2 regions of the Psychrobacillus sp. NPDC096389 genome follow, and region 1 is predicted to be linked to the other one. Evidence: riboswitches for the same ligand, from Rfam matches in the RefSeq annotation. Region 1 holds a riboswitch; the other holds the start of a gene.
What was found. A riboswitch is a leader RNA that binds a small molecule or an ion and turns the genes downstream of it on or off. The one in region 1 is predicted to bind thiamine pyrophosphate.

Region 1 (3,217 bases):
AGTTTTTTTACATATTCATTATTTTCTTCTGTCGTTACGGCCGGAGCGGTGGAATGGATGATTACCTCGCTAGTTGGAAAGAGACTGCTAGCTGTATCATTTATTTCCTTAATAATATCTATTGCATGTTGCCCCGGAACAAAGCGAATATCGTAAGATAAAATACATTCGTCTGGTACAACATTGAATCTTTCGCCTGCATGTATTTTTGCCAAGTTTAAAGAAGGATAATCATAAAAGGCATTACTTGCTGTTAAAAAAGAAAGTTTGTGTATTTCTTGATCAAATAGGAATGCTTGCTCAATCGCATTTATCCCTTCCCATGGACGACTCCCATGACTAGATTTCCCTTTTAGGACCACATCTAACTGAACAATTCCTTTTGCTTGTAGTCCAATATGTAAATGGGTAGGTTCACCGCAAATGACAAAATCTCCATGAAAACCTTGATCGACTAGAAATTTCGAGGTGTCTCCAAACGTTTCTTCATCTGTCACAATATGCAACTGTACTTTTTGCCTTAGTTTTTGAGGAACTAATGAGAGCTCATAAAAAGCTTGCATCATAGCGGCTACTCCCGCTTTCATATCGGCAGAACCCCTTCCAAACAGCTTGTCGCCTTCTATAATAGGGATAAATTGTCCAGGATGACCTGGAACAACATCTACATGCCCATTCCATATAATACAATCGTTACCACTGCCTATTTCTGCAACTAGCATGAATTTGGCATCATGTTCATATACTATTGGAGTAATGCCACGTTCTTCGAGCCAAGATTTACAAAATAACAGCGCTTTGTTTGCACCTTCTAAATCATCACTTTTCATGCGAATTAAATCTTGCAATAACTCTATCATCTGAGTAACCCCTCCGTTATCTATTATTTCTATAAGTATACCAATGAAGGAAGAGGGGTTGCATTCCTTATTTTGTTGGGCTACAATGAATTCGAACTAAATAATTCATAACCACAAGGGGCGTCGCTTACGCGGCTGAGATTGTACCCTTCGAACCTGTAAGTTCAAGCTTGCGTAGGGATGTGGATGGAAACTGACAATCGCGCGATGTCTGGGTCTATCCCGGGCGTCGTTTTTTTGTGGGCAAAAAAGGGGAGTACAATGAGAAATCAACGTGTTTTATTATTAGTGGAGATAGCTATATTTGCAGCTTTAGGATATGTATTAGACCTGATTGGGTTTGGCATGCCACAAGGTGGATCAGTTACGTTTGTGCTTGTACCAGTTATTTTAATTGCTTTCAGACGTGGAGTTGTTGCTGGATTAATTACAGGATTTTTAATTGGTTTATTGCAAGTGGCAACAGGCAGTGCTTATTTCGCACCTTTATCATTTATATTTGTTATTTTTCAAGTAGGAATCGATTATTTTATCGCCTTTATGGTAGCAGGATTTGCTGGTTTCTTTAGACCTTCATTTATAAAAGCATTAGAAAACAAAGATACGAAGAAAATGATTACAGCAGTCATTGCTGGTACATTTGTTGCGGCATTTCTCCGTTACTTAGCACATGTAACGTCTGGTATTCTATTTTTTAGCGAATACGCTGGAGATCAAAATCCGATTTTATATTCGGTCATTTATAATTCTACTTATATGATACCAGTATTTTTAGTCGCAGCATTTATTTGTACGGTGTTGTTCGTAAAAGCACCACGCCTTTTACTGCCGAATAGAGTATAAATATGATATGATTATTGTACAGTTAATGGAGAAGGGATCTTATATAGATGATTGTACAAACAAATGAAGAGTTAGAAGCGTTAAAAAAAATCGGCCGAATTGTGGCAGAAGTACGCGATGCGATGCAGGCGGCAACAAAACCTGGTGTCACAACAAAAGAATTAGATGAAATTGCAGGCAAAATGTTCACAGAAACAGGTGCCATTTCAGGACCTAAAGGGGAGTATGATTTCCCAGGCTATACTTGTATAAGTGTAAACGAAGAAGTTGCTCATGGCATTCCTGGGTCACGTGTTATTCAAGAAGGAGACATGGTCAATATCGACGTGTCTGGTTCATATGATGGTTACTTTGCAGATACTGGTATTTCATTTGTTGTGGGAGACGGCTATCCAGAAAAAGAGAAGCTATGTGCAGTAGCGGAAAGTGCCTTCAACCGTGCAATGTTAAAAGTGAAGACAGGTGCTCGCTTAAATCAAATCGGTAAAGCAGTTGCAAGAGAAGCAAAAGACAATGGCCTACATGTTATTATGAATTTAACGGGACATGGAATTGGAAAATCTCTACATGAAGCACCACAGCATGTATTGAATTATTATGATGCATGGGATCCTACGATTTTAAAAGAAGGTATGGTGCTTGCAGTGGAGCCATTTATCTCGGCGAAAGCAGAGCATATTGTGGAGTCTGGAGATGGATGGACGTTCGTCACACCTGACAAATCATTGGTAGCTCAAATCGAACATACAATTGTTGTAACAAAAGAAGGTCCAATTCTTTTAACAAAATTAGATTAAAATAAGTAAAACGCCACCCGAAATTATTCCTTCGGTGGCGTTTTTTTAATGAAAAATATACCTACAACAAGCACACTGCTTAAAAAAATGGATGCAGTTGATATGAGTAACTCGTTAAACAGATGACGGCAGGCGAGTCCTAAAAAAGTCCAGATAAAAACAAGTACTATCGCCCGATCTGCAAAATGATATCTAAAATGGAGAGCGATAGCTGTAGCAATAGTTAAAAGAATAACTGTCCACAGCGACTTTGTAATTCCTAAACCGCTGAATTCATAAAAAGTCAAAAGATAATCCAGATTGATGAAGGTCATAATAAATGCCCAACCAAAATAAATAGAAATAGGTAATCTGCTCATCCAGTTAGGTTGTTTGACTGGATAAGTTGTATAAAGTAAAAATAAAGTCCCAAGTAAAAGAAGCATAGTAATTAGAGCATAATTAAACTGCTCAAAATGCCAAAAAAGAATCCATATACTATGTAAAATAGAAGTAATGACAAAGAGTAAAACCCGTTTTAAAGGGAGGTGTCGAGTAGCCTGATACTCTTTTATACTATTCCAAATCCAACTTGCCAATAAAAGATAAATAACAATCCAAATAAAAAATACATAATGGGCAGGTGTGAAAAATATAGGAAGTCTATTTAAAATACTTACAGTTGTTTGATCATTTATAGGAAGTACATTTGCAAGTATATGCACAGTGATTGTAGAG
Region 2 (3,217 bases), on a different contig from region 1:
CACTAATAATTGTTCCTTCATGTCTAAGCCACCACGATACCCAGCCAGTTTTCCGCTTTTAGCGATCACTCGGTGACAAGGCACAGTAATTAATACAGGGTTGGCTCCAATAGCGGTTCCGACTGCACGTACAGATTGTGGCTTTTTTATCCGTTCTGCAATATCTGTATATGAAACTGTTTGTCCATATGGAATTTCTTGTAATGCATTCCAAACGGATTGTTGAAAAGCAGTACCATGAAGATCTAGAGAAAATGTAAATTCTTTTCGTCGTCCTTCGATAAAAGCAATTAATTCATCCGCATATGGCTGCATAACTACTTTCTCTTCTAGAAGATGATAATGGGGGAGACGTTTCTTTACCCATACACCGAGTTCCTCGAATGGAGCATTTTGGGAACTGACATAACATAATCCTTTTACCGTTGCCGCAATATATATCTTCCATTGTTTATGATTTAACAATATCCAATAGACAGGATGTTCATTGTTTTTTTTCATTATTCTGTTCCTCCAATACTATTTTTTGATATTGTTTTGGCGTAAAGCCTGTTTTATTTTTGAATAAAGTGATGAAATAGGATGTATTTGAAAATCCAACTTCTAAACCAATTTTCGCAATAGACTTTTCTACATTTTGGAGTTTTTTCATGGCATTAAGGATTCTTATGTGCTGAATATATTCCATAGGAGTTTGCCCGACGATTCGTTTAAAGGTTCGTTGTAAGTGATAGGGACTGCCATGGCACATGTCTGCTAAAATTTCCAATGACAATGGGTTGTGATAATTTGCATTTATATATTGTTTAATTTGGTCGATCCATTCTTCATCCGGTAAACGTATACCACCCGGTTTACAGCGTTTGCAAGGACGAAAACCATTAGCTATTGCTTCTTCCACATCATTAAAAATACGGATATTTTCTTTCTTTGGATCTCTTGATTTACAAGAAGGTCTGCAACAAATACCTGTAGAAGTTACTGCATATATAAAAAGGTCATCGTAGGACTTATCGTTATGTGTAATGGCTTGCCATCTTTCTTCAGTCAATTGGATATCATCTTGATTGTTCTGCATGGAATCACCCCTTTTCTATGTTTAGTATACTCGCATTCATGGCATAATTAGCCTTCTTAAGTATGTAAAAGCAAGAAAACGAAATTTAAATGACTCTAATAGGATAAAAAAGACGTTTAACGAAATATTCTTGTAATTAATTTTATTTATGATACGATTTAGTTGCGTTTATAATTAAATAGATGACTGCTAGGGGAGCCTGTTTTAGGCTGAGACACATCTTGTATGTAAACCCTTTGAACCTGATCTAGTTAATACTAGCGGAGGGAAGCAGCTGGACCCCTACTGTCGTATATTTAGTTTAATTATGTAGAAAACAGCCGCTTTCCGTTTATGGAGAGCGGTTTTTTGTTTTCAAAAATTTAACTAGGAAGGGGAAAAGAAATGGAGAAGGAAATAGAAAATCGAATAAATAAAGCAGTTGATGAGCGTAAAGAAGAATTATTTCAATTACTCGGAAATTTAGTTAGTTTTCCGACAGTTAGTCCCCCAGCTAGAAATACAAGTGAAGTGCAAAACTATATTGCAAACTTTTTAGAGAAACACCAATTGGAGACGGATAGTTGGGATGTGTTTCCGAAAGATCCGAACGTAGTAGGGATAAAAAGAGGAACAGATAGTTTGCATTATCAGAGCTTAATCATAAACGGACATATCGACGTTGCAGAAGTCGGAGATGAAAGCGAGTGGACCGTGCCAGTATTCAAGCTCACCAAAAAAGATGGATATGTATTTGGCAGAGGAACCTCTGACATGAAAGGAGCGGTAGCCGCAACATTGTTTGCTATAAAACTATTAAAAGAGCTAAATATTGAAATAAAAGGAGACCTCCAAATACAGTCTGTTATTGGAGAAGAAGCGGGAGAGGCGGGAACACTGTCTTGTATAGAGAGAGGATACACGGCTGATTTTGCACTAGTAGTAGATGGAAGTAATCGTCAAATTCACGGTCAAGGTGGAGTGATAACAGGGTGGATAACGATTAAAAGTAAAGAAGTTTTCCATGATGCAATGAGGATGAAAATGTTGCATGCAGGAGGGTTGATCCAAGGTGCAAGTGCCATAGAAAAAATGATGAAAATAATTGCAGGCCTTCAAGATTTGGAAAGACATTGGGCGGTGACAAAACAATATCCTGGATTTGCCCCTGGAACAAACACGATTAATCCTGCGGTTATAGAAGGTGGCAGACATGCCGCTTTTATAGCAGATGAATGCAGACTATGGATTACCGTACATTTTTATCCGAATGAAACATATGAATCAGTTACTACAGAAATAGAAGATCATTTAAACCGAGTTGCGATGGCTGATCCTTGGTTAAGGGAAAATCCTCTTCGATATCGCTGGGGTGGAAAATCAATGATTGAAGAACGTGGCGAAATATTTCCTGCATTAAAAATGGATGCGGAACACCCAGCGGTTCAATTACTGGCAGATTGTCATCAGCAAATAGAGAAAAAACCGGTCGAAATTGGAATGTCCAAATCCGTAACTGATGCAGGTTGGCTAGGACAAGCAGGAATACCAACTGTTATTTATGGTCCAGGAAAACTAGAAGAAGCACATTCTGTAGATGAAAAACTAAATATAGAGGAATTACTTTCATTTACTAAAACATTGTTGTTATTTATTTATCAATGGTGTAACACAAAAAAATAAAAAAACTATTATTCTGGGAGGTAAGTCGTATGAATGCTACTAAAAAATTTAGCGATCGATTACTTGAAAATGTAAAACCAATTTGGGATAAAAATCATCAACATCCATTTGTACAGGAGTTAGGAAAAGGAATATTGGCGGAAGAAAAATTTATCCATTATATGAAGCAGGATTATGTCTATCTATTAGACTATTCCAAGTTATTTGCAGTAGGAGTTCAAAAATCACTCGATTTAGAAATGATGACAAACTTTTCGAAAACGCTACATGATACCCTGCATTTCGAAATGGATTTACATCGTGCTTTTGCTGCAGAGTTTGGTATTTCTAAGGAGGAGTTGGAAGCTACTAAGCCAACCCCTACAAATCTGGCATACACACGCTATATGTTAAATGTTGCGCAAAACGGTTCACTAGTGGAATTAGTTTCCTGTTTGCTTCCATGTGCATGGGATTACTGGGAGATAGGGAAATTAT

Region 2: another riboswitch for thiamine pyrophosphate. It lies ahead of ACIQ38_RS00910 (acetylornithine deacetylase); the one in region 1 lies ahead of thiT (energy-coupled thiamine transporter ThiT).

What each region holds. Positions count from the first base shown of each region.
Region 1 is NZ_JBIWFB010000009.1:48,288-51,504, reverse strand. It holds gene ACIQ38_RS18575 (M20 family metallopeptidase) at 1-860, opposite strand, end outside; TPP riboswitch at 967-1,058, shown strand; gene thiT (energy-coupled thiamine transporter ThiT) at 1,122-1,703, shown strand; gene map (type I methionyl aminopeptidase) at 1,751-2,500, shown strand; gene ACIQ38_RS18560 (tryptophan-rich sensory protein) at 2,524-3,217, opposite strand, start outside.
Region 2 is NZ_JBIWFB010000001.1:187,099-190,315, forward strand. It holds gene ACIQ38_RS00900 (methylated-DNA--[protein]-cysteine S-methyltransferase) at 1-501, opposite strand, end outside; gene ACIQ38_RS00905 (bifunctional transcriptional activator/DNA repair enzyme AdaA) at 485-1,078, opposite strand; TPP riboswitch at 1,260-1,364, shown strand; gene ACIQ38_RS00910 (acetylornithine deacetylase) at 1,463-2,740, shown strand; gene tenA (thiaminase II) at 2,770-3,217, shown strand, end outside.